Regions from separate parts of the Dactylosporangium sp. NPDC049525 genome, predicted to be linked through region 2. Evidence: riboswitches for the same ligand, from Rfam matches in the RefSeq annotation. Region 2 holds a riboswitch; each other region holds the start of a gene.
What was found. Region 2 has a riboswitch for cyclic di-AMP ahead of AB0K00_RS29430 (hypothetical protein). Riboswitches for the same ligand answer to the same signal wherever they lie in the genome.
Positions count from the first base shown of each region.

Region 1: another riboswitch for cyclic di-AMP. It lies ahead of AB0K00_RS12220 (NlpC/P60 family protein); the one in region 2 lies ahead of AB0K00_RS29430 (hypothetical protein).
Region 3: another riboswitch for cyclic di-AMP. It lies ahead of AB0K00_RS25245 (NlpC/P60 family protein); the one in region 2 lies ahead of AB0K00_RS29430 (hypothetical protein).
Region 4: another riboswitch for cyclic di-AMP. It lies ahead of AB0K00_RS44005 (C39 family peptidase); the one in region 2 lies ahead of AB0K00_RS29430 (hypothetical protein).

Region 1 covers NZ_JBFAPO010000006.1:67,785-74,850, reverse strand. Annotated here, with positions in the region: gene AB0K00_RS12240 (NAD-dependent epimerase/dehydratase family protein) at 42-1,013, shown strand; gene AB0K00_RS12235 (sigma-70 family RNA polymerase sigma factor) at 1,429-2,352, shown strand; gene AB0K00_RS12230 (hypothetical protein) at 2,459-2,890, opposite strand; gene AB0K00_RS12225 (methyltransferase domain-containing protein) at 2,900-3,646, opposite strand; gene AB0K00_RS12220 (NlpC/P60 family protein) at 3,693-4,685, opposite strand; cyclic di-AMP (ydaO/yuaA leader) riboswitch at 4,693-4,839, opposite strand; gene AB0K00_RS12215 (ABC transporter ATP-binding protein) at 5,131-5,904, shown strand; gene AB0K00_RS12210 (ABC transporter ATP-binding protein) at 5,933-6,697, shown strand; gene AB0K00_RS12205 (AMP-binding protein) at 6,694-7,066, shown strand, end outside.
Region 2 covers NZ_JBFAPO010000023.1:75,108-82,173, reverse strand. Annotated here, with positions in the region: gene AB0K00_RS29440 (ElyC/SanA/YdcF family protein) at 1-532, shown strand, start outside; gene AB0K00_RS29435 (polyprenyl synthetase family protein) at 690-2,147, shown strand; gene AB0K00_RS29430 (hypothetical protein) at 2,629-3,330, opposite strand; cyclic di-AMP (ydaO/yuaA leader) riboswitch at 3,524-3,667, opposite strand; gene AB0K00_RS29425 (diguanylate cyclase) at 3,714-5,252, opposite strand; gene AB0K00_RS29420 (FAD-dependent monooxygenase) at 5,287-6,510, opposite strand; gene AB0K00_RS29415 (TetR/AcrR family transcriptional regulator C-terminal domain-containing protein) at 6,580-7,066, shown strand, end outside.
Region 3 covers NZ_JBFAPO010000018.1:37,237-44,302, forward strand. Annotated here, with positions in the region: gene AB0K00_RS25230 (tetratricopeptide repeat protein) at 1-1,657, shown strand, start outside; gene AB0K00_RS25235 (MOSC domain-containing protein) at 1,719-2,381, shown strand; gene AB0K00_RS25240 (MFS transporter) at 2,473-3,729, shown strand; gene AB0K00_RS25245 (NlpC/P60 family protein) at 3,785-4,786, opposite strand; cyclic di-AMP (ydaO/yuaA leader) riboswitch at 4,794-4,963, opposite strand; gene AB0K00_RS25250 (DUF2332 domain-containing protein) at 5,097-6,044, opposite strand; gene AB0K00_RS25255 (hypothetical protein) at 6,175-6,960, opposite strand.
Region 4 covers NZ_JBFAPO010000051.1:16,277-23,342, reverse strand. Annotated here, with positions in the region: gene AB0K00_RS44020 (cupin domain-containing protein) at 1-87, opposite strand, end outside; gene AB0K00_RS44015 (Ig-like domain-containing protein) at 230-1,372, opposite strand; gene AB0K00_RS44010 (hypothetical protein) at 1,482-2,342, opposite strand; cyclic di-AMP (ydaO/yuaA leader) riboswitch at 2,632-2,774, shown strand; gene AB0K00_RS44005 (C39 family peptidase) at 2,975-3,820, shown strand; gene AB0K00_RS44000 (transglycosylase domain-containing protein) at 3,864-6,035, opposite strand; gene asnB (asparagine synthase (glutamine-hydrolyzing)) at 6,423-7,066, shown strand, end outside.

The DNA.
Region 1 (7,066 bases), on a different contig from region 2:
CAGGGCTTCAGGTCCGGTGCCCGGCGGCCAAGGATCGCCGGATGAGAATCCTTGTACTCGGCGGCACCGTGTTCTTCGGCCGGGCGGTCGCCCGGCAGGCCCTCGCCGCCGGCCACGACGTCACCTGCGCGGCCCGCGGCACGTCCGGCGACCCCGTCGAGGGCGCCCGGTTCGTGACCGTCGACCGGTCCGACCCCGACGGGCTGCGCGCCGTCGAGGGCACCTTCGACGCGGTCGTGGACGTCGCCCGCAAGCCGAGCCACGTCCGGCACGCGGCCGCCGCGCTCACCGGCCGGGTGGGACATTTCACGTTCGTCTCCAGCTGCTCCGTCTACGCCGACACCGCGACCCCGGACCAGACCGTGGCGACCGCGCCGCTGCTCCCGGCCGCCGAACCGGGCTTCGACGACGCGGCGGCCAGCGCCGAGGCGTACGGGCGCTGCAAGGTCACCTGTGAGGAGCTGGTCCGGGACGCCTTCGCCGACGTCTTCGTCAACCGGGCCGGGCTGATCGTCGGGCCGGAGGACCCCACCGGCCGGTTCGACTACTGGGTGGCCCGGCACGCCCGCGGCGGCGAGATCCTCGCCCCGGGCGACCCGGCCGAACGGGTCCAGTTCGTGGACGTCCGCGACCTGGCCGACTGGACGGTGCGCGCCGCCGAGGAGGGCCTCACCGGGACTTTCGACGGCATCGGTGCCCCGATGACCCGCCGGGAGTTCCACGCCGGCTTCGGCGGCGACGGCACGCTCACCTGGGTGACCCAGGACTTCCTCACCGCCCATGACGTCGTGCCCTGGTCCGGTCCGCGGTCACTGCCGTTGTGGCTGCCGCTGCCCGAATACGCCGGGTTTCTCACCCACGACACCACCCCGGCCCTTGCCGCCGGACTCCGCCCGCGCCCGCTTCCGGAAACCGCCGCGGACACCCTCGCCGCATTCAGTGACACACACCACATCACTGGGCTCACGGACGAGGAAGAAGTCGCGCTGTTGCGGGAATGGCACGCTCAGTAGGTGGGGTGTGACGAGCCCGTCAGCATTTCGACAGACTGCAGCACGCGTCGATTCCTGCGGATACCTGCGCATTTGCCTGTCATCCCGGCGACTCTTGCCGATGAACAGCGGTGATCCGGGTCCCAGTCGACGCCGTTCCCAGGGAACTCACAGCGAGTTTAGGCGTCTGACGGGCAGGAATACCACGTATCACTTGTTGGAACCGAAGCGAACCGGAGCTGCTCCCGAGTCGTCTAGGTAAGTGGTGCAACTCTCACGGGTCGTCACCGGAATCGCCCGCGAGGGTGGAATTCGGCAGGCCACGTGACTGTTGTGTAGGAGGCATACCCGGGGGGCACCCGTTTTAGCAGGGTGAAACGGGGAAGGCGAAGGATGGACGGGGAGGGGCCCGAAGGTGGAGAACGTGAAAGTGGAGATGCGACCCGATACAGGTGCCGAAGAGCGTGACCTGGTTGGTGTCTACCTGCATGAGATCTCCCGCACGCCGCTGCTCGACGCCGCTTCTGAGGTCGAGCTTTCCAAGGCGGTCGAGGCTGGTCTCTATGCGGAGCACCTGCTGGACGTGGCCGAGCTGCCCGACGGCGTGAGCGCCGCCGAGCTGCAGCGCCTCGTCGACGAGGGCGAGCGGGCCAAGGACCGGTTCATCCGGGCCAACCTGCGACTGGTGGTGTCGATCGCGCGGCGTTACGTGCGGTCCGGCATGCCGATGCTCGACCTCATCCAGGAGGGCAACACCGGCCTGGTCCGCGCCGTGGAGAAGTTCGACTACGTGCGCGGCTACAAATTCTCGACATATGCGACATGGTGGATCCGCCAGGCGATCAGCCGGGCGATAGCGCAGCAGGAGCGCACCGTCCGGCTGCCCGTCCACCTCGTCGAAGACGTCAACCGGATGCGCAACGTCGCGCGTCAGCTCACCCGTGAGCTCGGCAACGACCCCGAGCCCGAGCAGCTCGCCGTCGCCCTCGGCGTTCCCGTCGAGCGCGTCCACGAGCTCAAGCGCTGGTCCCAGGACACCGTCTCGCTCGACACCCCTGTCGGCGACGACGGCGACACCAGCCTCGGCGACCTGGTCTCCGACTCCGACGCGCCGTCGCCGGAGGACGTGGTCCTGGCCGCCCTGGAGCGCCAGCGCATCGAGGGCCTGCTCAACCACCTCGACGACCGGTCCGCGGGCATCATGCGCGCCCGCTACGGTCTGGAGGACGGTCGCGAGCACTCGCTGACCGAGGTCGCGAGCCGGTTCTCCCTGTCCCGCGAGCGCATCCGCCAGTTGGAGATCCAGGCCCTCGGCCGGCTCCGCGAGCTGGCCCGCGCCGAAGGCCTGCAGGCCGCCTGACCGATACCAACCCGCAGCCCCTGACCCTTCCCGGTCGGGGGCTGCTCCGTGTCAACAAGCCGGGTCGGCAAGCCGGGTCAGCAAGGCGGCGGGTCGGCGATGCGGGTCAGTAGGGGTTGCCGCAGACCTTCCAGGCGCCGGCCTCCTTGCGCAGCGGGACGGCGTGGGCCTCTTTCGGGCCGGTGGAGTAGGTCACATCGGCGGTGATCCTGGCGGTCTCGAGCCCGTTGTCGTTGCCGTACCAGCCGCCCCAGTGCAGATCGTGCGAGACCGGTCTGCGCCCGTTGACCGCGGCCTCGAACGATGACTGTTCGTAACGGGCCCGGGTGTCGTCGCACAGCCGCTCGTAGGCCGCCGCCAGGTCACCCGACTCGAGGTCGGACAGGAACGCCGAGGTCGCCTCGCGCGCGGCCTTCGTGCGGTCGTCGAAGAAGAGGTACGCGCCCGCGCCGCCGCCGCAGCAGCACAGCACGACCACGACGGCGAGGACGATCAGCACGATCTTCACCGAGCTGCGGCGGCTGCGCGATTGGGTCACGGGCGGATCTTAAGATCGTTGCGCCACGACGAACAGTCTCGGAAACGGCAGGATCGTGCCGAACGGCTCGCGCGGGTAGACCTCGCGCAGCCGGGCGGCGACGCGGGCGCGGAAGTCGTCGAGCTCCGCGCCGGACAAAGCGTCGAGGTAGGGGCGCAGGCCGGTGCCGCTGAACCACTCCAGGACCGGGTCGTCGCCGGGCAGGACGTGGAAGTACGTGGTCTCCCAGGCGTCCACGGTCAGGCCGAGGCCGGCGAGGGTCCGCACATACCAGGCGGGCTCCCGCACGGGCGTCGCGCCGCGCGGGCCGAGGACCTCGGGATCGAGGACGTCCGAGTCGAGGATCGGGCCGCCGGTCGGGACCTGGAAGGCGAGGGTGCCGCCGTCGTCGAGGGCCGCGGCGAGCACCGGCAACAACGCCGCGTGATCGGGGACCCACTGCAGGGAGGCGTTGGCGACGATGACGTCGACGGAGCCGCGCTGCGGCCGCCACCCGGCGATGTCACCGAGCTGGAAGGACACCTGCGGCGTGGCGAGCGGCGCTGCGGCGGCGAGCATGGCGGGGGAGGAGTCGATGCCGAGCACGGCCGCGTCCGGGTAGCGGGTCGCGAGGGTCGCGGTCAGCGTGCCGGGCCCGCAGCCGAGATCGACGACCGCGACCGGGGCGGTGGTCGGGATGCGCGCGACCAGCTCGTGGAAGGGGCGGGCCCGTTCGTCGGCGAAGCGGGCGTACTGCTCGGGATCCCAGGAGGCCATGCCCCATCTTGCGGGCATGGCCTCCTGGCACGTGACGAGGGGTTCCCTAGTGCGGGCGCCCGTATCCGGTCGTGTTGGAACGGTCGACCGAGGCGACCTCGACGTTACGGCCCGTGGTCGGCGCGTGGATCATCTTGCCGTTGCCGATGTAGATGCCGACGTGGCTGGGCGACGATCCTCCGAAGAAGGCCAGGTCTCCCGGCGAGAGCGCGGACCGCGAGACGTGCGTGACCCTGCCCGAGCGCCACTGGTCGTTGGCGTTGTGCGGCAGCGTGATGCCGGCCGCCTTCCAGGCACCCATGGTCAGGCCCGAGCAGTCCCAGCTGCCCGGTCCGGCGGCGCCCCACTTGTAGGGCTCGCCGAGCTGGGCGCAGGCGAACGCGACCGCCGAGTTGGCCGGGCTCGTGCATTCGGCGCCGAGGGACACCTTCACACCGGTCGATCCGGTGCTGCCGGCCGCGGTGGCGCGGCGCTTGAGGGCGTCGAGCTTCTTGACGTCGCCCTCGATCTTCTTCTTCTTGGTCTCCAGCTCGGCCTTCTGTGCGTTCTCCGCGGCGAGCGTGTCGTCGATCTTCTTCTTCTCGTCGTCCAGCTTCGACTTGGCCGCCGAATACTCGGCGATCGCGTGCTGCTGGTGCTTGCTGATCTGCTGCAGCGTGGTGAGCTGGTCGATCAGCGTGTCCGACGACTGCGCGTTGAGCATGACGTTGAGGCTCACCATGTTGCCGGAGCCCTTGAACGCGGCGATGGCGATGACGTCGACGTCGGAGTTGGCCGCGGTCATGCTGTCCACGAGGGGTTGGATCTTGGCCTGGATGGTGGCGGCCTCCGCCTGGGTGGCGGCGAGCGTTTCATTGATCTTGTTGTAGGCCTCGACCGTGACTTCGAGCTCGTCGCCCGCCTTCTCGAGCTGGGCTTGGATCTCGGCAGCTGTGGGATCGGCCTTGGCGACACTCGCAGGCGCCACAACGGCCAGCGCGACGGCCCCGATGACCAGGGAGCGCAGCAGGGACCGTTTGGCGCGGTGTCCAGCGGACAAGGGATGACCCTTCATTCACCGACCGCCTACCGGGTTAGCTGACGGGTTCGGGCGGGAAGAGAGCGCCCTACCGCGATCGCGGATTCACCCCAAGGAACCTGGGTCCCCGGCTCGAACAGCGCCAGATGGGCGCTCGACTCGGCGGCGCTTGCGCGGCGCCGCCCGGGCTGGGCGACGGACTGCCGAGCAGGCCAGGGCCTAACTTAACGTGATCACCAACGAAGCGAAACCCACGCGCGTTGTTCTATATCTATTACCCCAAAAGTCCGAATCACGGCGAGTTGTCGGTCCACATCGGACGGTGATGCCGCATCGAAGATGGTGTTGACGGACACACAATTGGGGCTTGATTCTGCTCTGATACCCGGTTAAATACACGTAACTTTATTCACCGACGATGCACATAGTTCGCCCACTCCGAACACCCCCGGAGGAGCGTCACCCCATGTTGCGTGTCCAGAACCTAGAGGTCGTCTACGACGACGTGATGTTGGTGCTTCGCGGCGTGAGCCTGCAGGTGCCACCGGGACGGATCGTCGCGCTGCTCGGCGCGAACGGTGCCGGCAAGACCACGCTCCTGCGGGCCCTGTCAGGCCTGCTCGGTGTCCACGACGGCGCCATCACCAAGGGCTCCGTCACGCTCGACGAGCGCCCCATCCACCGGCTGCGGCCGGCCGCCGTGGTCCGCCGCGGCGTGTCGCAGGTGATGGAGGGGCGAAGAACGTTCGCCGAGCTGACCGTCGAGGAGAACCTGCGCCTGGGCGCCCACACCCGCCCGAAAGGACGGGCGGAGGCCCTCGAGCGCATGTACGGCCTGTTCCCCGTGCTCGCCCAGCGCCGCGGCAGCATCGCCGGCTACCTCTCCGGCGGCGAGCAGCAGATGCTGGCGATGGGGCGGGCCCTCATGTCCGACCCGGCCTACCTGCTGCTCGACGAGCCCAGCCTCGGCCTCGCGCCGCGGCTGGTCGAACAGGTCCGCGACCTGATCGTGCAGATCAACCGGGCCGGCACCGGCGTGCTGCTGGTCGAGCAGAACGCGACCATGGCGCTGTCCATCGCCGAGCACGGATACGTGCTGGAGACGGGCAAGGTCGTGCTCGACAAACCCGCCGCCGAACTGCTCGCCGACGACGACATCCGCGAGTTCTACCTCGGCCGCGCCGAGCGGTCCTTCCGCGACGTCAAGCACTACAAGCGTCGCAAACGCTGGCTGTCATAGAGCCGCAACAACCCCTTCGGGAGTCGCCGTGCTGCGTTTCGAAGACGTCCGGCTCAGCTTCGCCGGCGTCAAAGCCATCGACGGTGTCTCGTTCACCGTCGCCAAGGACGAACTGTTCGCCGTCATCGGGCCCAACGGGGCCGGGAAGACGTCGATCTTCAATGTGATCTCCGGTGTGTACCGGCCGCAGCAAGGCAAGGTGACCCTCGACGGCACCGATCTCACCGGGCTGCGCCCGGACAAGGTCGCCAAGCTCGGGGTGGCCCGCACCTTCCAGAACGTCGAGCTGTTCCAGCACCTGACCGTGCTGGAGAACCTCATGCTCGGCCGGCACCACCACATCCGCTACGGCACCCTGGCCGCCATCGCGTGGGTCGGCCGGGCCCGGCGCGAGGAGATCGCCAACCGGGCCGTGGTCGAGGACATCGTGGACTTCCTCGAACTGGCCCAATGGCGCCGCCTGCCGGTGGGGCTGCTGCCGTACGGCGTGCAGAAGCGCGTCGAACTCGGCCGCGCCCTGGCCATGGAGCCGAAGCTGCTGCTGCTGGACGAGCCGGTCGCCGGAATGAACCTGGAGGAGACCGAGGACATGGCCCGCTTCATCCTCGACGTCCGCGAGGAGCTCGGCATCCCGATGATCCTCGTCGAGCACGACATGGGCCTCGTCATGGATCTCGCCGACCGGGTCATGGTCGTCGACTTCGGCGTGCCGGTCGCCACCGGCACGCCCGCCGAGGTGCAGCACAACCCCGACGTCCTGCGCGCCTACCTGGGGGAGGTGGAGGCGGCATGACGATTGCCGACCTGGTCAAGCAGCACGCCGAACGCACACCTGACGCCGTCGCGATGCGGGAGAAGCACCGCGGCATCTGGCGCGAGATCACCTGGCGCGACTACTGGCGCACCGCGGAGACGGTCGCCCGGGCCCTGCGCTCGCTCGGGATCCTGCCCGGCGACCGGGTCGCGATCCAGTCGGAGAACCGCTCGGAGTGGCTCTTCGTCGACGTGGCGACCGTCGCGGTGCGGGCGGCGACCGTCGGGCTGTACCCGACGAACCCGCCCGACGAGGTCCGGCACATGCTGGCCGACTCCGGCGCCAGGATTCTCTTCGCCGAGGACCAGGAGCAGGTGGACAAGGCCCTCGCGGTCCTGGACGACTGCC
Region 2 (7,066 bases):
GCCGGCCGCCGACGTGGCGATCGTGTTCGGCGCGCAGGTGGCGCCGGGCGGGCAGGTGCCGATGCCGTTCCTCAAGGGCCGGCTGGACATCGCCGCGCGACTGCTGACCAGCGGCAAGGTCAAGGCCCTGCTCATCTCGGGCGACGCGCAGGGCGGCTCCGGCAACGAGGTCCGGGTCATGCGGGACTATCTGGCCGGTCAGGGCGTCGACCCGGCGAGGATGGTGGTCGACCCGCACGGGCTCGACACCTATGACACGTGCCGCCGCGCCCATGACGTGTACGGGGTGACAAAAGCCATCCTCGTGAGCCAGGAGCTGCACCTGCACCGCGCGGTCACCCTGTGCCGGCGGCTCGGGGTCGACGCGTACGGGGTACCCGCGCTCTGCGACGGCTGCCGGCGGGTGACGATCTGGTACAACACGGTCAGGGACGTCGCCGCCGGCCCGAAAGCCGCGTGGGAGGCACTCCGGCACCGGCAGGCGGCAGTCGTGTCGCCACCGGATCCGTCGCTGCAGGAAGCCACCCGATGACCCGCCCACCATCGTGGGTTTTGGGCGTGTCCGGCGGGCACCACCGGCATACTTGACCAGTCCACGGCGCCGGCATCTGATCGGCGCCTGTCTATGGTCGGATCCGACGGGTGGTGCGTTTTCCGGTGAGTTTCCCCTGCCTGGCGGTGTCCGACTGATGGTCACCGTGCTGCGCACTGTCGACGACGTCCTCGCCTGGGCCGGCCTGCTGGTGGAGCCACCGCTGCGCACCGCCGTCGGCCGGCTGCCCGCACCGTCGCGTGACGTGGCGGAGCTGCAGCTGGGAAGGCTCGACGAGGATCCGCCAGGGGTGCGTATGCGTGCCGCGCTCAGCCTGGTCTGCGCCGGCGCGGTCGGTGGTGACCCGCACGACGCGGTGGCGGGTGCCGTCGCGGTCGAGCTGGTGCACCACTGGTCGATGCTCCAGCGTGACCTGTTCGACGGAGACCTCACCCGCCGGCACCGGCCGACGGCGTGGAGCGTGGTCGGCCAGCACCCGGCGACGCTGGGCGGCGAGGCGATGCTGGCGCTCGCGTTCGACGTGGCCGCCACCGGCGACCCGACCAGGCGGGTGCCGCGCCCATTGCGCCAGGCCACCCGGGACACCCGGACGATCGGTGACACCCGGTTCACGGGCGACGGGCCGCTCGCCGGTGACCGGCGCGGCGGCGGCGACCGGCGAGCCGCGGGCGACGGGCCGCGCGAGCTGGACCCGCAACCGGCTGGGGAGACGCAAGCGACCGGCGGCACACCCGCGACCGGCGCCGCGCCGCTCGTTGCCGGCGGCGCGGCCGCGACCGGCGGCCCGTCGGCAACAAGCGGCGCGACGGCCAGTGGCGGCGCGCACGTAACGGGTGGCGCGCATGCGAGCGGTGGCACGCAGGCGACTCGCGGGGCGTACACCGGCCGCCATGAGCGCGCGACCCGCGACAGGTTCGTCGAGCGGGACGGTGCCCCGGACCCGTGCGCCGACGGTGGGCGGCAGCCGTCCGGGGCGGCACCCGTCGACCGGGCCGGCGTGCGCGTCCTCGGCGACACCGTCCAGCAGCTCCTGCACAGCCAGCACACGGCGCTCGGCACCGCCGTCGACCCGACCACCGGCCGCCGGTCCGGCAATGACCTGCTACGGGAATGCATCACGGCGGTCGAGCAGCGCAGCGGCGCCCTGCTCGGCTGCGCGTGCGCGCTCGGCGCGATCGCCGGCGGCGGTGACCCGGTACGGGTGGACCAGCTGCGGCTGTTCGGCGTGCGGCTGGGGCTGGCCGTCCAGTTCGCCGAGGACCTGCTCGGCATCTGGGGCGACCCGGCCGTGACGGGCCGGCCGACGTTTCCGGACCTGCGCCGCCGCCGGCGGTCGCTGCCGGTCGCCGCGGCGCTCGCGGCGGGCGCCGACGAGCTCGCGGACCTGCTGCGCCGGGACGACCGGCTGGGCGAAGCGGAGCTCGAACGCGCCGCGAAGGTCATCGAACGCTCCGGCGCCCGGTCATGGTGCGTCCAGCAGAGCGAGGACCTCCTCGCGCAGGCGCTGCTCGCGCTCGACCTGGCGATCCCCGAGCCGGCGGCGGTCGCGGAGCTCGTCGCCCTGGCCCGCTGGGCGACCCGCCACCCCGCCTGACCCCGGCCCCGCGCCTGCTCCCAGCCCTGAGCCGGCCCCGGCACTGAGCTGCCCCCGGCACTGAGCTGCACCCCGGCCCCGCGAGGCCCAGCCGCGCCCGGCCCGGTCTGCCTGACCCCGGCCCTACGCCTGGCCCAGCCGTGAGCTGGCCCCCGGCACTGAGCTGCACCCTGCCCCGCGAGGCCCGGCCGCGCCCGGCCTCGACCGACCCTGGCCCCATTCGGCCCGACCCCGCCCCGCCCGGCCCGGTCTGCCTGACCCCGGCCTACGCCTGACTCCGGCCCTGAGCTGCCCTCGGGCCCGCGCCTGCCCTCGGGCCCGCGCCTGACCCCGGCGCCGCCTGACCCCGGCACCGACGAGACCGGGCCCGGCAAAGACACCCGGCCGAGACCCGGCCGAGGCGCCCGGCAAGGACCGCCTACAGGCACGCGCGGCCGGCCCCGCGACGAGCGGGGCCGGCCGGCATCGACCGTGGACCGGGTCAGCTGAGCGCGCGGACCACCTGCTGCGCGCGCCCGACGTGCTTCTGATACGCACCCGGGAACGCCGAGCGCTGCACCGCCTGAGCGGCCGCCGTCACGCTCATCCGCTGCCACCCCTGCACCCGGGACAGCGCGTTGTAGAACAGCTTCGCGGAGTGCGACGGGTCCATCAGCTCCGCCACCGTGCCCCAGCCCTGGCTGGCCCGCTGCTGGAACAGCCCGACCGAGTCGTGGTCGGAGGAGACGCCCTCATGCGGCAGCCGCAGTGACGACGGCACCGCGTCGCTGGCGACGTTGTAGAGGTTGCTCTCCTGCATCGCGGTCGCGATCGCGATGACGAGGGCCTGGTCGGGCATGCCCTGCGCCCTACCCTGCCGCACGATGAGCGCGGCGTTGCTCATCTGCCGCTGGTCCAGCCCGGCGACCGGCCGGACGACCGGCGGCGCCGGCGGCACGGCCGGCGCGGCCGGCACCGCGACCGCGAGCGGCCCCGGCGACGATTTGGCCGCGCCCCCCGACGCGGACCCCGACGGGGACGCGCCGGCAGACCCGGCAGCAGATCCGGAGGGGAACGGGGACGCGGACGCGACGGCGCCGGGCTCGGCATACGCGGAGCCGGCGAACATCGACGGCGAGTCGGCGGGCACGGTGGCCAGCAGCGTGGCAGACAGTACGGCGACCGAGACGGTCCCGGTCTTCACGACGAACGCCGGCCGGCGATGTCGTGGCTGAAACTGGCGTGGCAATGACTTCACTACTGAAATTCCTTCTGGAGTCCTACATGGCATGCGGAAAAAGGCATGCGGTATCGGCACGGCGCCGGGCGGCGGCGTGCTGGAAGGGGGGAATCAGTGGTGAGGCGCTACGACGGCAAGCGGGCGGCCATCATCGGCAGACTCCTTCCGGTGCCGCCTACCGGGTTAGCTGACGGGTTCGGGCGGGAAGTTTCGCCCTACCGTGGCTCGGCCACGGATACACCCCAGAGGACTGTGTGGGTCCCCGGCTCGCGAAAGTCTCGCGACTCGACGGCGCCCGCCCGGCAGCACCGATGCGGCGCAGGTCGACCGGAGCGGACCTCACGACCCTACTGGGCGGCTTCGGGGCGGACCAACCGCAGCAACGGCATACCACCCGCTGCACCCGAACGATCACCGAACGCTGTCACCCGTCTGGTCACCCCTCCGGCGTGCCGCCCGCCCTTGACCAGGTACATCGCGCGATCGGCGGCGCGCAGGGCGGCACCCGCATCGTCGACCGTGTCATCGATCACTGCCACGCCGACGCTGACCCGTACCCGCATGATGTGCCCCTGGTGCGTGATCGGCGCGGAGACGGAACGTTCGAGGCGGTCGACGAGCGCCCCGAGGTCGGCGACGGTGACGTTGGCGGTGAGGACGACGAACTCGTCGCCGCCGAGCCGCGCGACCGTGTCGGCGGGCCGGACCAGGGAAACGAGGCGGTGCGCGACGGCGACGAGGACCGCGTCGCCGGCGTCGTGGCCGAGGGTGTCGTTGACGACCTTGAAGTCGTCGAGGTCGCAGAAGAGCAGCGCGCTGACGACGGCCTCGGTGCGGGCCCGCCGGATCGCGGTGGCCAGGGGCTCGGCGAAGGCGTCGCGGTTGACCAGGCCGGTCAGCGGGTCGCGGGAGGCCCGCCGGACGAGGTCGGCCTCGGTCGCCTTGCGGTCGGTGATGTCCTGCACCTGCGTGATCGCGAAGGAGGGCGAGCCGGCGACGATCGACATCGTGGCGGAGACCCAGATCGTCTCGCCGTCGCCGCGTACGCAGCGGATCTCGTGGTCGCGGATCGATCCGGTCCCGCCGGCGAAGACCTCCCGGCTGTGGTCGAGGTCGTCGGGGTGGATGACGTCGCCGAAGCGCATCGAGACGAGGACGTCCTCGTCCCGGCCGAGCAGTTCGCACAGGGCCGGGTTGACCCGGATGAGCCGGGTCAGATCCGCGCCCTCCATGCCGATCATGCACATGCCGGTGCCGGCGCCGTTGAACGCGAGCCGGAACGCGGCCTCGCTGGCCTCCAGGTGCTGGCGCTCCTGGCGCAGCGCCTCGACCAGGTTGGCGTTGTTGATCGCGATGCCGGCCTGCGCGGCGAGCATTTCGAGGAGCTCCCGCTGGAACGCGCCGGGGCGTTTGCCGTCCGCGGGCAGGTCGACGCTGAGGATCCCGACCAGCGAACCGTCGGGCGCGCACAGCGGCGCGAACAGGGCGTCGAGCGGGTGCCAGCGCTCCTCGTCGGGGACCTCGTCCGCGCCTTCGGCCAGGGAGGGGATCCAGGACTGGATGCCGTTGTTGTGCCGCTCGTGCGGCAGGAAGCGCAGCTGTCCCCACTCGTCGGCGTCGGCGAGGTGCGCGTCGAACTCGGCCGCTGGGTAGCGCACACCGAGCAGTTCGGCGCGGGCCTCCTCGGGGCCGGCGATCGCGACCGCCTCGTAGACACCCTCGGGATGCAGGTAGTTGACCACCGCGGCGCCGAACCCGACGCTCTCGACGACGGCCTCGGCGATGCGGTGCAGCGTCTCGGCGACGGTGCTGCCGGTGTTGATGCGGCCGGTGATGGTGTAGACGGAGCGGATCGCGGCCATCGCCATGTCCCGATCTCGATCCACGGCTGCCTACCCCGATCCGGCCGACCCTGCATCCTCACATCGACGCATCACCTCCGATCCTAAGCAAATGTGCGTCGTCCATGCAGAGTTCGAACGCTTCGGAGGCGCGCTTGGCGTCTCTGGTCATGAGTTCGAAGATCCAATGCCGCCACGGTACGTAGGGCAGCATGCGGATGCTGAGGTCGCGCAGCCACACCTCGCGGGCGGTCTTCGGCGCGAACCCTTTCGCCGGCGCGAGGGCGGCCCGCTGGTTGACCTCGACGAAGTCGCGCAGGACGGTGTCGTACCGGGCGAACGCCGCCACGTGGTCGTCGCCGGCGGCGGCGAGCTCGCGGGCCAGGACGTAGGCGCCGACGAGGGCGAGGCCGGTGCCCTGCCCGGTGAGCGGCGACGGGCAGTAGCCGGCGTCGCCGACGAGCGCGACCCGGCCCCGGGTCCAGGCGTCCATGCGGACCTGCGCGTTCGGCGCGTAGTAGAAGTCGGGCGCGGTCCGCAGGTGTTCGAGGAGGCGCGGCACGTGCCAGCCGCAGCCGGCGAAGGCGTCCGCGACCTGCCGGCGCTGGGCGTCTCGGTCGCGGTGATCAACGCCGCCGCCCCCGCCGAAGAGCAGGTTGACCTTGATCGTGGCGTTGCCCAGGTCGGTCTTGACGCTCGCGACCCGGCCGGTCGCGTTGTGGATCAGCTGCCAGCGTTCGATGCCGAGCTCGTTGGGGGCGGTGAAGATCGCCATCCGGCTGCCGAGGTCGTGCACGAACCGCTCCGGCGGCCCGAACGCGAGCGCGCGGACCCCGGAGTGCAGGCCGTCGGCACCCAGGACGAGGTCGAAGCCGCGCGAGGCGCCGCGGGTGAAGGTCACCCGCACCCCGTCCGCGCCCTGGTCCAGCGCCGTGACCGTGTCCCCGAAGATCCATTCCACGCCGTCGGGCACGGAGTCGTACAGCAGGCGCGTGAAGTCGCTCTTCATGATCTCGATGTCGTCGGGGCTGAGCACACCGAAGCCCAGCGGCAGCGTCGCGATCCGCTTGCCGGTGGCGTTGACGAAGCTGGTGCCGAGCGTGTCGGTGCCGGCGCGCCGGGCCGGCTCGGCGACGCCCATGCGCTCCGCGACCCGCAGGGCGGTGCCGCGCACGTCGATGGCATAGCCGCCGTCGCGCACGGCGGGCGCCCGCTCCACCACGGTGACCGTGTGCCCGGCGTGCCGCAGCCAGAATGCCAGCGCCGTCCCGGCGACGCTCGCACCCGAGATGAGAATGTCCATGCGTACATCGTACGAACACTGTCAACAGGCAATTCACGTGTATGTGCACTAGTGCACTAGGATCGGTTCGTGACCGAAGCGCACTACCTGCGGATCGCCGGGCTGATCCGCGACCGGATCCACGCCGGCGACCTGCGGACCGGCGACCGGGTGCCGTCGACCCGCGAGATCATCCGCGAGTGGGGCGTCGCGATGGCGACCGCGACCAAGGTGCTCGGCGCGCTGCGCCAGGAGGGGCTCGTCGAGGCCGTCCCGGGCGTCGGCACCGTCGTGGCCCGGCCGCCCGCGTCCCGGGAGCGCCGGCCCGCGCACCGCGAGCAGGTCGTCGCCGCGGCGATCGCGATCGCGGACACCGACGGGCTGGCGGCGCTGTCGATGCGGCGGGTCGCCGCGGCGCTGGGGATGCCGACCATGACGCTGTACGGGCACGTGGCCGGCAAGGAGGAGCTACTGGTCCTGATGACGGACGCGGCGTTCGCCGCGTCGCCGCTGCCGTCGCCGGCGCCGGACGGCTGGCGGCGCCGCCTGGAGACGGTCGCGCGGTTGCAGTGGTCGA
Region 3 (7,066 bases), on a different contig from region 2:
GACCCTCGACGCCCGGGCCGGCCTCGCCCGGTGGCGCGGCGAGGCGGGCGACCGGGCCGGCGCGGCCGTGGCGTACGAACACCTCGTGGTCGACCGCCTGCGGGTCCTTGGCCCCGATCACCCCCAGACCCTGGCCGCCCGCGGCGGTCTGGCCCGATGGCGGGGCGAGGCCGGCGACCCGGGCGCCGCGGTGGTCGACTACGAACAGCTCGTCGGCGACACGCGGCGAGTGCTCGGACCCGACCATCCCGAAACGCTCGACACCCGCAGGCGTCTCGCCCAGTGGCAGGCGGAGGCGGGCGACCTGGCCGGCGCCACCGCCGCATACGCGCGGCTCCTTGCGGACTGCGTGCGGATCTTCGGACCCGACAACCACCGCAGCCTGGACGCCCGCCGCACCATCGCCGAGCTGCACGGCCGGTCCGGAGACGCCGGCGGCGCCGTCGCCGCCCATGAGCGGCTCCTCGCCGACTGCCTGCGGATCTTCGGACCCGACCACCTCGCCACCCACGCCGCCCGGGACAACGTCGGCCGCTGGCAGAGCCTCTCGGGTGACCATGCCGGCGCCGCCGCGACGTACACCCAGCTCCTGGCCGACCGCCTGAGGGTGCTCGGACCCGACCAGCTCACGACGCTCAGCACCCGCGGCAACCTGGCCCAGTCAATGGCTGACGCGGGCGACGCGACCGGCGCCGCCGCCACCTGCGAACAGCTGCTCGCCGACTGTCTGCGGGTCTACGGCCCGGATCACCTCTTCACGCTGGCGAGCCGCAACAACCTCGCCCGATGGCGCGGCGAGGCGGGCGACGCGGCCGGCGCCGCCGCCGGGTATGCGCAACTGCTCGCCGACCGCCTCCGGGTCCTCGGCCCCGACCATGAGGAGACGCTGGACGCCCGCGACAGCCTCGCCCGCTGGCAGGGCGAAGCGGGCGACGCCGCCGGCGCCGCCGCCACGTACGAGGCGCTGCTCGCCGACTGCCTGCGGATCGCCGGACCCGACCACCCGGCGACGCTGCGCACCCGGCAGCACCTCGTGCGCTGGCGGGGGCAGTCGGGCGACGCGGCCGGTGCGGCCGCAGTCAGCGAACAGCTCGTCGCCGACCTGCTGCGAATCTCCGGACCCGACGACCCGGTCACCCTGACGACGCGGTCGGTCCTGGCGCACTGGTTGGGCGAGGCCGGCGACCCGCTCAAGGCCGTCGGCGCGTACGAGCAGCTCCGCGCCGATTGTGCACGGATCCTCGGGCTCGACCACCCACTGACCCTGGACGCACAGGCCAAGCTGACGGAATGGTCGGCGAGGTCCGGCGACAAGGCCCACGCAGCAGTTGCCTGCGAACTGCTGCTGTCCGACCGCCTGCGGATCCTCGGCCCGGACCACCCCGACATCCGCGCCACGCGGGCCGCTCTCGCCCTGTGGCGGTGGGAGTCGGGACACCGCGCCGGCGCGCTGGCCGCGGCCGAGGAACTGCTCGCCGACCACGTGCGGCTGTCCGGCCCCGACCATCCGGACACGGCCGGCACCCGGGCGACCATCGCCCGCTGGCGCGCCGAGCCGACCGACGAACGCGCCGAGCCGACCGACAAGGCCGCCGAGCCGACCGACGAGACCGCCGAGCCGACCGACGAGACCGCCGAGCCCGCCGGCGGCGCGTGAGCTCGGCAGGCGACGGGAAATTGCGCGGCGTGCAGTGGCCGGCGCGGTTAGATTGACGGGCGTGAGCAGGATCGTCTCGGTCAACCTGGCGGTGCCGGAGCCCAACCCGGTCAAGGACGTCGGTGTCACGGGCATCAACAAGCGGCCGGTCGATCATCTGGTCGAAGTGCGCGCGCCGGGACCGAAGTCGACCGGGTCGCACAGCGGCCTGGTCGGCGACCAGATCTTCGACACCAAGCACCACGGCGGCGACGACCAGGCCGTCTACGCGTACGCGCGGGAGGACTACGACTGGTGGCAGGCAAGGCTGAGCCGCCGGCTGGCCAACGGGCTCTTCGGCGAGAACCTGACGACCGAGGAGCTCAACGTCAACGGCGCGGTCATCGGCGAGCGGTGGCGCATCGGTCCACGGCTGGTCCTCCAGCCGACCTTCGGCCGCATCCCGTGCGTCACGTTCCAGCACAAGATGGGCGAGCCGCGCTGGATGAAGACCTTCGCCCGGGCCAACCGTCCGGGCGCATACCTGCGCGTGCTGGAGCCGGGCGAGGTGTGGGCCGGCGACCCGGTGACCGTCGAGGACCGCCCGGCGCACGGGGTGACGATCGCGCAGGCGTTCCGCGCGTACATGACCGAGCCGGAACTGCTCCCCGGGCTGGTCGACACCGACGGGCTGCCCGACGCTCTGCGCGAGACCCTCGCGCGGCGGCTGCTCCAGCGCCGGTAGACGGCCGGGGCGAGCAGAGGAATCGTGCCGTGGGCCCGTTCGCGCCTCGCCGCATCCGTGCCGGACGGCCACGACGCGGCCAGGGCCGGTCGTGAGGGGACACGGCCTGCTGGCAGACGTTCGACCGCTGCGGGAGTCGCCGGAGTTCCGCCGGCTGTGGTTGAGCTCGACGCTCTCCTCGGTCGGTGGGCAGATGACCACCTTCGCGGTGGCGTTGCAGGTGTTCCACATCTCCCGGTCGTCCGCCGCGGTGGGTGCGGTCGGCCTGGCCTCGGCCGTCCCCGCGATCGTCGTCGGACTCGCCGGTGGTGTGCTGATCGACTCGATGGACCGTCGCCGGCTCGTGCTCGTCACCAGCACGGTGCTGGCCCTGGTGTCCGCCGGGTACGCCGCGCAGGCGTTCGCCGGCAGCAGCGCGTTGTGGCTGCTCTACGTGCTGGCCGCGGCGAGCGGCGCGGTCAGTGCGGTCAACACGCCGGCCCGGCGCACGTTCATGCCCCGGCTGCTGCGGCGCGAGCTGGTGCCCGCCGGCGCGGCCCTCACGATGATCTCCGGCTACTCCGCCATGATCGTCGGGCCGGCGCTCGCGGGTGTCGTCGCCGCGGCGGCAGGGCTCAAGGTCTGCTATCTCATCGACGCGATCAGTTACGGCGCCGCCCTCTACGGCGTGTTCCGGTTACCACCGATGCGGCCTGACGGAACGGCATCGCGGCGCAGCCTCGCGGCGGCGATCGAGGGGCTGACGTTCGTCGTGCGCAACAGGGCGCTGCGCGGCGCCATGCTCGCCGACCTGAGCGCGACCGTGCTGGCCATGCCGATTGCCTTGTTCCCTGCCATCAACGCCGACCGGTTCGGCGGTTCGCCCCGCACGCTGGGGCTGCTCAGCACCGCGATCGCGGTCGGCGGGCTGCTCGGCTCGGCACTGTCCGGCCCCGTCAAGGGCGTCACCCGCCCCGGCCGGGCCATGCTGATCACCGGCGCGATCTGGGGCGCAGCCGTCGCGGGATTCGGTGCCGTGCACGGGCTGGCCGCATCGCTTGCGCTGCTCGCCGTGGCCGGCGCCGCCGACATGCTCTCCGTGGTCTTCCGATCCACGATCGTCCAGCTTGCCACCCCGGACACGATGCGCGGCCGGACGAGTTCCGCCGAATACGTCGTCGGGGCGGCGTTTCCGCAGGTGGGCAACTTCCGCGCCGGGGTACTGGCGACGGTGTCGACACCCCAGATCAGTGCGGTGGCAGGAGGGATGGCCGCCGTGGTTGGGGCCGGCCTCATCGCGGCCAAGCTGCCGGCCTTCGTGGCATACCGGCACGTCGACAGTCCCGCGTCCGCCGCCGGGCCGCCTTGACGCGCTCAGGGCCTTCGTGCGCGAACGACACGAAGGCCCTGGGATGAGGCGGTTCCTACGCCGGGCGGCCGTAGCCGTACAGCGAGTCGATGTCGATCGGAGCGATCTTCACGACGGTGCGGCTGTTGGGGGCGTGGATGATCTGGTTGTTGCCGATGTAGATGCCCACGTGCCCGAGGCCGTTGTAGAACACCAGGTCGCCGGGGGCGAGCTGGCTGCGGGAGATGTGGCGGACCTTCTGCCACTGCTGGGCGGCGTTGTGGGGCAAGGACACCCCGGCCGCCTTCCACGCCATCATGGTCAGCCCGGAGCAGTCGAACGTGTTCGGCCCGGCGGCGCCCCAGACGTAGCGCTTCCCGAGCTGGGCCCACGCGTAGTTGACCGCCTTGCCGGCCGAGCCGGAGACCGCCGGCGGTGGGCCGGGGGGCGCCGCGGTGGTGGTCGTCTTGGGCTTGACCTTCGCCGCGGCGGCAGCGGCCGCGGCGGCCGCCTCGGCCTTGGCCTGCAGGGCGTCGAGGCGGGTGATGTCGCCCTCGATCTTCTTGCGGCGGGTCTCCAGGTCGATCTTCTGCTGGCTCTGCGCCGCCTGCGTGTCGGCCAGCCGCCGCCGTTCGGTGTCGAAGGCGTTCTTCGCCGCGCCGTACGCGGCCAGGTCGCGCTGCTGGCTGTGGGAGATCTGGTTGAGGGTGCCGACGCGGTCGGTGAAGGCGCCGGACGAGCTCGCACCGAGCATGAGCGACCAGGTGCCGAGGTTGCCGCCGGTCTTGTACGCGTTGACCGCGAGCGTGCTGGCGGTGTCCTGGGCGGCCTCCATCGTGGCCTGCAGCGGCGCCAGGTCGGCCTGCAGCTTGGTGATCGCCGCCTGGGTGGCCTCCAGATCGCCGTTGACCTTGTTGTACTGCTCGACGACGAGCTCGAGCTGGTTGTTGCCCTTGTCGATCTGGGCCTGGATCTCTTCCGGCGTCGGGTCCGCGTTCGCGGCGCAGGCCGGGGCGATGATCGCCGCCACAGCCAGCGCGACGATCGCGGTGCGTAACGTCGTGCGTCCGTTGAACACGGCACAGTCCTTCTTCCCGGACCGCCTACCGGGTTAGCTGACGGATTCGGGCGAGAAGAAGGCGCGCCCTACCGCGCCGCGGCGCGGATTCACCCCATGGAAACCCTGTGGTTCCCCGGCTCATCTGCCGACGCCCGCAGCACGGACGCGCGACCGACGACTCGGCGGTGGCTGCCCGGCCACCCCGGCGGGGTGACGACGTCCGGCAGGCCAGCCCAAACGTAACGGCCGGGGAGACCGTCGAGCCTCGATCTAAGCCACACTTAACGAAGACCCAAGACGTAAGACGAACTCGGCCGGCGGTGCGGCGTCAGGCGAACCATGTCATGGCCTGGCCGTGACCGCGGGTCCAGGCCAGCGGCGTGCCGTCGAGGGCCAGCACGTTGTGCAGCGGCCCGTCCGGTGCCGGCGGCGTGCCCTGATGCGGCACGACGTCCGCCCCCTCGACAGAGATCCAGTGGCCAGGCAGCTGCCGGACCAGGTCGACGAACAGCGCCCGGCGCTCGGCCGGCACCTGGTACAGCACGGAGGTGTGGAACACGACCAGCGTCGCGCCGGCCGGTGCGAGGGCCGCCAGCCTCGGCAGGTCGTCCACGAGGTCGCCGCGGTGCAGCGCCGGCGGGTCCGCGGTGGCGATGGCGGCCGCGGCGCGCAGGCGGTCGCGGCGGTGGTGGTGTTCGGGCCAGATCAGCGCCTCCAGCCAGGCCAGGTCGGCCGGGTCGGTCACGTCGAGCGGACGCAGGTCCAGGCCGGCCCGCCACGTCACCTCCGGCACGCGGGTCGGCGGCGCCGCTCCGGTGAGCGCGCAGTCGAGCACGGGTCCGCCCGATCCGAGCTCCACGTCGCCGTCGCGATGGGTGAAGCGATACGAGTACCGGTCGGGGTACAGCCCCAGGCCGGCCGCGGCGCCGACTTCCAGCAACGCCAGGGGCTGCGGCAGCGTGGCGAGCACCGGCAGCAGCAGCGCGCAGCGGCCGGTCTCGTTGGTCTGTGTGGCCCGGGTCCGCAGTTCGGCCGCCACGGCGGGCCAGTTGGCCACCGTGAAGTCGTGGAACGCGGCCGGCTCGTCGACCGGCCCGCCGAGCAGCCGCACCACGGCCAGCAGCAGGGTGGGCTGCCGTTTCGGCGCCGGCACCGTTTCCAGCAGGGCGAGGATCTCCTCGTCGGCGGAGATCGCGGCCGCTAGCCGCTCGTAGGTCGGCGACACACCTCGGGCCTCGCGTCCGGCGAAGTCGGCGTACCTCGATGCGGTGGTCACCGCGCGATCGTCGCACAGCCGCGCGGGCGGCGTGCCCCTGCCCGATGCGACCTGGAACGGTCTGGAACGCCCAGGCAGTGACGCCGTGCTCGAGCGAAAGGAAGCGCCATGCACCGCACGTCGCAGGACATCAGCCGGGCGCCGCGACCGGCACACCGACGGCGCTGACCCCGCCCGGCCGGTACAGGCAGTGGTTGCCGGTGTGGATGCGGCGCTGCAGGTGCCCGCCGACAACGGGGTCGGCGCGCGCGACGCGGGCGACGGCCCGCCGGATCGCCCTGCCGACGGCGAGGCGGGCGCGTTCCCTGTCGTCGGAGAACTGGCGCGTCCGCCCGCCCAGGCCCGCGGCGGCGGCGAGTTCCGCCACGAGCCAGTCCCGTTCCGAGCGCAGCTCGGCGGCCCGCTCGACGTGGTCAACGTCCTCCAGCTCCTCGATCCGCGTGCGTAGGTGATCCAGCCGCCGCCGGTACTCCTGCACCGCCGCCCGGTCCAGGACGGGCTGGGTGGATCCGCCGGCGCGGGCGTTACGGCCGCCGAGGGAGGCCACCCCGGCGGCGAGGTCGACGGCGGGGACCTCGGTGCCCGGGTTGGCCAGCAGCACCGCCAGGTGCAGCATGCCGACCGAGTGCCCGACCAGCACGCTGCGGCCGGCCAGCCCGATCCTCCACTGCAGGCCGTCGCGGACGCAGGTCGCGGCCAGCCCCGGCGGCTCGGGAATCAGCGGCTCGGAAACCGGGGGCGGACCGCCGGTCGGCGCCGGTGACCTGGCGACGCACGCCACGTGATCACCCTGCACCAGCAGCACCCACGACCCGTCCCGCCCGAAGGCGGCGACCGTCATGCGCAGGTCGCCGCCGGTCCCCACCGCCCTCGCCCGCACCGCCACCATCCCACGCCGATCGAAGGTGCCGCCCATCGCTCGTCCTCTCTGCAGACCGGCCACGATCGTGCTCGGTGCCGCTCACCGTCCGGTCACAGTCCGCTCATCGCCGTCCCCTTCGTCATTGCGACCGACCCGCCGC
Region 4 (7,066 bases), on a different contig from region 2:
GGTGACGTCCCGGTCGATCCACACGACGCCGGAATAGCACTGTTGCGGGGCCTGCCGGCCTCGGCTCGGGGCACGGATGACTTCCATGGATTTTCCTCCCTGGTCGAACTTCTGGATCGAACTTCTGGATCGAACTTCTGGATCGAACTTCTGGATCGAACTTCTGGATCGAACTTCTGGATCGGACTCGCTGGATCGAACGCCCGTGCGGCGCTCGTCGTGGACGGCGTCAGGTCTTGTAGTCGGCCCAGGACATGTCCCACGCGGTCCAGCCGTCGCCGGGGTCCAACGGCACCCCGGTGTTGTGCGTGGTGACCGGGTCACCGACGAGTGTCTGCTCGTACAGCCACTTCGCGTTCGCGGTCGAGACGTTGGTGCAACCGTGGGAGACGTTGCGCTTACCCTGGTCGCCCACCGACCACGGCGCGGCGTGGATGTACTGGCCGCCCCACGTCAGTCGCATGGCGTACTGCACCGCGACGGTGTACTCCGGAGTGCGGAACACCGTCGATGCCTCCCGCGACATGACCACGGTGGTGCCGCTCGACGTGGGCGTCGACGGCTTGCCGAGGCTCACCGGCATGGTCCGCACGAGCGCGTCGTTCTGGTAGACGTTCAGCTGTTTCGTGGCGTTGTCGATGTCGATGGTCAGCTTCCGGCCGATCGTGACCGTCGCCGCGAAGTCCTCGTCGGCGTGGCCGTTGCCGATCCGCACCCCGTTGAGCGCCTTCCGCGCGGTGATCTTCGTGCCCGGCTGCCAGTACTGCTCCGGCCGGTACATCACCTGCCGGCCGCCGAACCAGTGCCACGCACCGGCCTGCGGCGGATCGCTCTTCACGAAGAGACGCTGCTGCACGGCGGCGCGCGACTCCTGCGGCACGTCGGAGCCGAACTGCACGACGATCGGCATGCCGACGCCGTACGTCCCGCCGTTGGTCAGCATCAGATCGGACGTGATGGCCGGGCCGCTGGGCTTCGCCGCCGTGGTGAAGGCCGTCTCCCGGGTCACGGGTTTGTTGTCGGCGCCGACGGCGGTGACCTTCGCCGTGTAGGACGTGCCGTAGCGCAGCGCGGTCGCGGGCACCCACGAGGAGCCGTCCTCCCGGAACTCGCCGGCGACCCGTTGGCCCGCCGCGTCGGTCAGGGCGACCTCGGTGATCTTCCCGTCGTTCACCTTCGTGCCGATCTCGGCGCTGACCGCCACGCCCGACTCGCCCGCAGCCGGAGTGACGGCCAGCCCGACCGCCGGGACCGGTGGAGCGGTCCATTTCGCCGCCGTGTGCTTCTTCGGACTGTGACACCCCGACAGGCCCAGCTGCGCTCCCACCGCGAGCGCGACCAGCGCGACCGCGGTCCGACCGGGCCCCCTCATGTTCTCTGCCTGTACATGGACATGCGGGCATCGTCGTTCGCGTCCGGGCGAGACCGGGGCGGCAATCGAGTGACAATGCGAAGGACTCGGACCCGCCGCGGCGGACTTCCTACATGACGGCGTCCACGATCTGCTGTGCGAGCCCCTCCCATTTCGCGTAGGCGTCCGGGAAGGCCGACCGCTGCACCAGCTGCGCCGCGACGGTGACGGCCTGCTGCTCCCAGCCCTGGATCTTGGCCAGTGCCGCGTAGAACCTGCGCGCGGACTCGCGCGGGTCCATCAGCTGGTCGACCGTGCCCCAGCTCGGCCGCTGCTGGAAGAGGCCGACCGAGTCGTAGTCGTAGCCCACGCCTTCGTTGGGTCGCCGCAGTGACTGCGGCAGGTTCGGGTTCGCGAGGTTTCGCAGGTGACTCTCCTGCAAGGCGGTGGCGATCCCCACGACGGCCGCGCGGCGCGGCAGGTTCAGCTGCCGGGCGACGTCGATGATCGCGACGGCGTTGTTCATCTCCGCCTGGGTCAGCCCGCCGACGGGCGCGGGCACGGTCGGCGACGCCGGTTGCGTGGCGGCAGGCGCCGGGGCGGCCTTCGTCGGTGTCGGGGTGGCATTCGCCGCCGGTGGGGTGCCCTTCCCCGCCGGTGGGGTCACGGTGCCAGCGCCGTCGGCGGGTTTCCGGTTGCGGCTGCGTGAGGCGGGCCCGTCGGCCGCCGAACGTCCGGCGTCGCCGGCGAGCGCCACACCATTCGCCGGCGTGGCGCCGGGTCCGGGTCCGGCCGACGACGACAGCGTCGAGGACAGGCCGACCGCCGCGACCGCGACGGTGACCACGGCGTACCGGCCGATCTCGAGCGGAACGGCTGCGCGCAGCCGGAAGCGGGCCGCGTGCCGGCCCCGGCGGGAGCGCCGAAGGTGGCGGGGGCCGCGCCCGTGCCCCCCGTTGGGCTGCTGGTCATCGTCGGCGACCGGAAGCATCCGGCGAGCCTAGGGCGACCCGGATCCGGGTCCCTGCCAGGCGTTCGAATCAGCCGACGGGACAGTTGGCGGGCCGCACGCCGCCGGGGTGCGGTCGGCGAGACGCACCGGGGGATGACGCACCTGACCGGCGGGCAGCCCGCGTGGTCCGCGGTGTGCACCCGGTCCATTCGCCACGACGTCGTCACGCCCGGTAGCCGAACAGCGTGCCGGATTCGAGGCCGCTGCGCCGCCCCCTATAGGGTCCTCGCATCCGTCCGGCCCACCGTCATCCAGTTCGGGTGACACCGCGGCGGATCCGCTGAGTCGCATCCACGCGAGCCGGGGACCCAAGCACCACCGGGGTGAATCCGCGGGGCCTGAGCCTCGAGGTAGGGCGATCTTCCCGCCCGAACCCGTCAGCTAACCCGGTAGGCGGCACCGGAAGGAGCACTCCGTGCGGCCTCTGACCCGGCATCACCCCTGTCGCAGCACCTCGACCCGCGGCCCGGCCCGGTAGCCGTCCCCGACGCCCGCCGGCCCGCCGCCGGCTCTCACCACACCTGCCGCAGGCCGGTGTGGACGCCCGCTGCCCGGATCACGTCCGGCACCGGCAACAGCAGCCGTCATCCAGCATGTCTGTCGAGGTACCCGTGAGTTACCTGTACAAACCCAGGCACCAGAACCCCACCTCGCCGCGCTCCCGCGTGCTGCCGATCGCGGCGGCCGCGGCGGTCCTCGCGGTGACGGTGGCCGTCGGCGTGGCCGTGCACGCCTCGACCCCCGCACCGGTCGCCGACGCGCAGTCGCTGACCTCCGCGGATTCGTCGCAGCCCGGCGCCGGTCAGGCCGCGCGCGATCGGCAGCGGACGCAGGCGGCACCCGATCCGGCGACCAACCCGCCGAAGGCCGGCGCCAGCGCAAAGCCGTCCGCGCCCGCCACGCCTGCCGCGCCCAGCACGCCCGGCACGACCGCACCGGCCCCCCCGGCGGCGAAGGAGCTCGCGTACCGGTTCGCCTGGCAGGAGAACTACTACTTCTGCGGTCCGGCGGCGACGCGTATCGCCCTGACCGCGCGATCGATGTATCCGTCCCAGTCCGAGGTCGCCCAGAGCCTACGCACGACCGTCAACGGCACCAACTCCGCCGACGACACCACCCGGACGCTCAACGCGTACACGAAGACCTCCTTCTACAAGTCGCGCTACATCACCGGTCAGTCGGCCACCCAGGCGGAGATCGACCGGATGCAGGCGGACGTCGTCAACGCGATCGCCAACGGCTACGCCGTGGTCGCCAACATCGCCGGTTCCACTGTGGACGACAAAGGGGGCGCGCACTCGTATCCGGGCGGCCACTACCTCACGGTGGTGGGCTACAGCAACGGCGGCAAGACGGTGAAGATCGCCGATCCCGCCGACGCCCTGGGCGTCGGGTACTACACGCTGACGACGGCCAAGCTCGCGCACTGGACCGCGCTGCGCGGATACTCCGCCTGACGCGGCCACCAGCGGCTCGTGGGGCGGCGCGCCGGGCGGCTCGTCAGCGGCCCAGTGCCCGCACCCGGCTGGGTGGCTGGAACGCCTGGACCGGCTGGCCGCGCAGCGCGCCCGCCATGGTCTGCGCGACGGCGCTGTTGACCGAGCCGGCGATGCCGCTGCCCACCTGGTCGTTCGGGTTGTCCACGTTCACCGCGATGCCGGCCGCCGCGATCTGCGGGGTGAAGCCGGCGAACGTCTCGGTCGAGTTGTACTCGGAGCTGCCGGTCTTGCCCGCGACCGGGCGGCCGCCCAGGATGCCGGACACGTTCTCCGCCGTGCCGCCGTCGCACTTGCCGTACGCCGATGCCCGGCTGACCGGGCACCGTGCCGCGTCGGTCGCGGCGGCCGCCACGTCGGCGCTGACCACCTGCCGGCACTTCGGGTTACCGGCGTCGACCGGTTTGCCGTTGGCGTCGGTGATCGACAGCACCGGCAGCGGCTGGCAGTACAGGCCGCCGGCGGCGACCGCCGCATAGGCGTTGGCGAGATCCAGCGGTGTGGTCGAGGCGACGCCGAGGGTGAACGACCCCCACTGATCCGCCTTGGCCGCCATCGCCGCGTCCGCGCCCGAGCGGAACGTGATGCCGAGCCGCTGCGCCATCTCGACCACGCGGCGCGCACCGACCTGCTGTTCGAGCCAGACGAAGTAGGTGTTGACCGAACGGCCGAAGCCGTTCCACATCGTCCGGTCCCCGTTCATCCAGCTCGGGGACTCGTTCGCCGGGCACCACCTGCCCCCGCAGCTGCCCGGGCCGCTCGCCGGCCACACGGAAGCCAGCCGGCTCGGTGCGTTGAACCTGGTGCTCAACGGCATGCCCGCGTCGAGGGCGGCGAGCATGGTGAACATCTTGAACGTCGAACCCGCCTGGTACCCGGCGACACCGCCACCGCCGGCGACGAGCTGGTTGACGGTGTTCGGGTACCGCGGATGCTGGGGCGGGTTGGGATCCAGGCTGTAGTGGCGGTTGACGGCCAGCGCGAGGACCCGGCCGCTGCCGGGGGTGACGACGGCCAGCGGCATCGACCGCGCGCTGCCGTAGCCGTAGACGCTCAGCGACTGGTTGAGCGCGATGGCCTGGATCGCCGGGTCGAGCGAGGTAACCACCGTGTAGCCGCCGGTGCGCAGCGCCTCGTCGCGGTCGGCGCGGGTGGCGCCGAACTCCGGCTGGCTGCCCCACCACTGCCGGAAGTAGTCGCAGAAGAAGCCCCAGTCGTTGTGCCCCGGTGGGACGGACACGCAGTTGTTGGGTAGCTCACGCTGATTGAGCTTCAGCTCCTGGGCCTGTGCCGCGGTGGCGTCCCCGGCGCTGATCACCCCCATCTTCGTCATCGCGTCGAGGGTGTAGGCGCGCCGCCGCAGGGCCGAGTCGCGGTCGCCGCTGATCGGGTTGTCGGCATCCGGTGACTGCAGCAGCCCGGCGAGCAGTGCCGCCTCGGGCAGCGTCAGGTCCAGGGCCGTCTTGCCGAAGTACGTCTGGCTGGCGGCGTAGATGCCGTAGGCGCCGGCACCGAAGTAGGCGATGTTCAGGTAGCCCTGCAGGATGTCCTGCTTGCTCAGGTGCTGTTCGAGCTCCGTCGCGTAGCGCATCTCGCGTATCTTGCGCGCGGGCGTGTCGGCGGCCGCGTCGATCCGCTGCTGCGGCGACAGGCTCGGGTTGTTCTTCAGCACGTTGCGGACGTACTGCATCGTCAGCGTCGAAGCGCCCTGCTGGGCGCCGCCCCGGCCGTTGGAGACCAGCGCGCGCAGGACGCTTTTGCCGTCGACGCCGCGGTGCTGGTAGAAGCGGGTGTCCTCGGCCGCGACGACGGCCTGCTGCATCACCGGTGCGATCTGCTCCAGCGGTACGTCCTTACGGTTCTCGTCGTAGAACGTGGTGATGAGCGTCTTGCCGTCCTTGGCGTAGACGTAGGTGGTCTGCGGCGGCGGCGGCAACGCCAGGTCCGACGGGAGGTTCTTCCACACGTCGCCGCCGGCGTTCACCGCGGAGCCGCCCATGAGTGCGAGCGGGAGCACACCGGCGGCCACCACCAGTCCCGAGATGACACCGCACAGGATGAGCCGGCCGAGCCCCCTGAGCCCGCGCGCGAACGTCGAGCGCCTCGGCGCCTCGTCTGCTGCAAGGCGGGTGCCGGCGTCGTGCTCGGGCCGGCGTCGGGCACGGACGAGACGCATTGACTTCTCCCAATGAGACAGCGGGTGGTTCGCAGGCCGCCGATCCGGGTGGACCGATGCGACGGGCGCGCCGCTACCCGGGGGGTTTCCGGCCAAACGGCAGGGGGCACCCGGCCGCCCGGATCGTCACCCCCTGGCGGGGATCACCCTCCCGCCGGCCGGTGATCCCCCTGGTGAGGAGGGATCGGATGACGGCCGGGCAATCGGGCGCCGAACCCGGCGGGCTCTGTTCGGCTGGATCGCACGGCGCACTGTGGCCGTTCGAGCGGGGGGCTTCGCCGGCACCGGCGAAGGCTCACCCGGACAACGGCTCACCGGCGACCGTCGACAGAGCGGTCTGCGGCCCGACACCGCTGCCACGCGAGGCGACCGAAGGGAAACGACGCCATGTGCGGCTTCCTGATGTACGTGGGGGACTTCGCCATCTCCCCAGAGGCCCTTGGCCAGGTGGAACGGCAACTCGAGTTGCTCGATCACCGCGGCCCCGACGACATGGCCCTGGAGAGGGTCGGACAATGCGTGGCGGCCGGTTTCAAGCGGCTCGCCATCATCGACGTGCACGGCAGCCGGCAGCCGTTGCGGTACCCGCCGACCGGGCCGGACGCGGGCCGATGGACGCTGGTCTTCAACGGCGAGATCTACAACTTCGAGTCGCTGCGCGAGGAACTGATTCGCGTGCACGGCGCGGAGTTCGCCACGGACGGCGACAGCGAAGTGGTCGCCGCCGCCTACCACTACTGGGGCGAGGAGGCCCTCGACCGGTTCCGCGGCATGTTCGCGTTCGCCCTCTGGGACGAGGCCACCGAGACGGTCCACGCGGCACGGGACCCGTTCGGGATCAAACCGCTGTACTACATGCCGACCCAGGAGGGACTGTGGCTGTCGAGCGAGAAGCCGCCGCTGCTGGGGATCGCCGACGGGGAACTCGACCAGACCGCGCTGTCGCTCTACCTGACGATGCAGTACGTGCCCGAGCCGTACACCCTGCACCGGAACATCGCCCGGCTGCCCAGCGGCGGGCTGCTCACCCG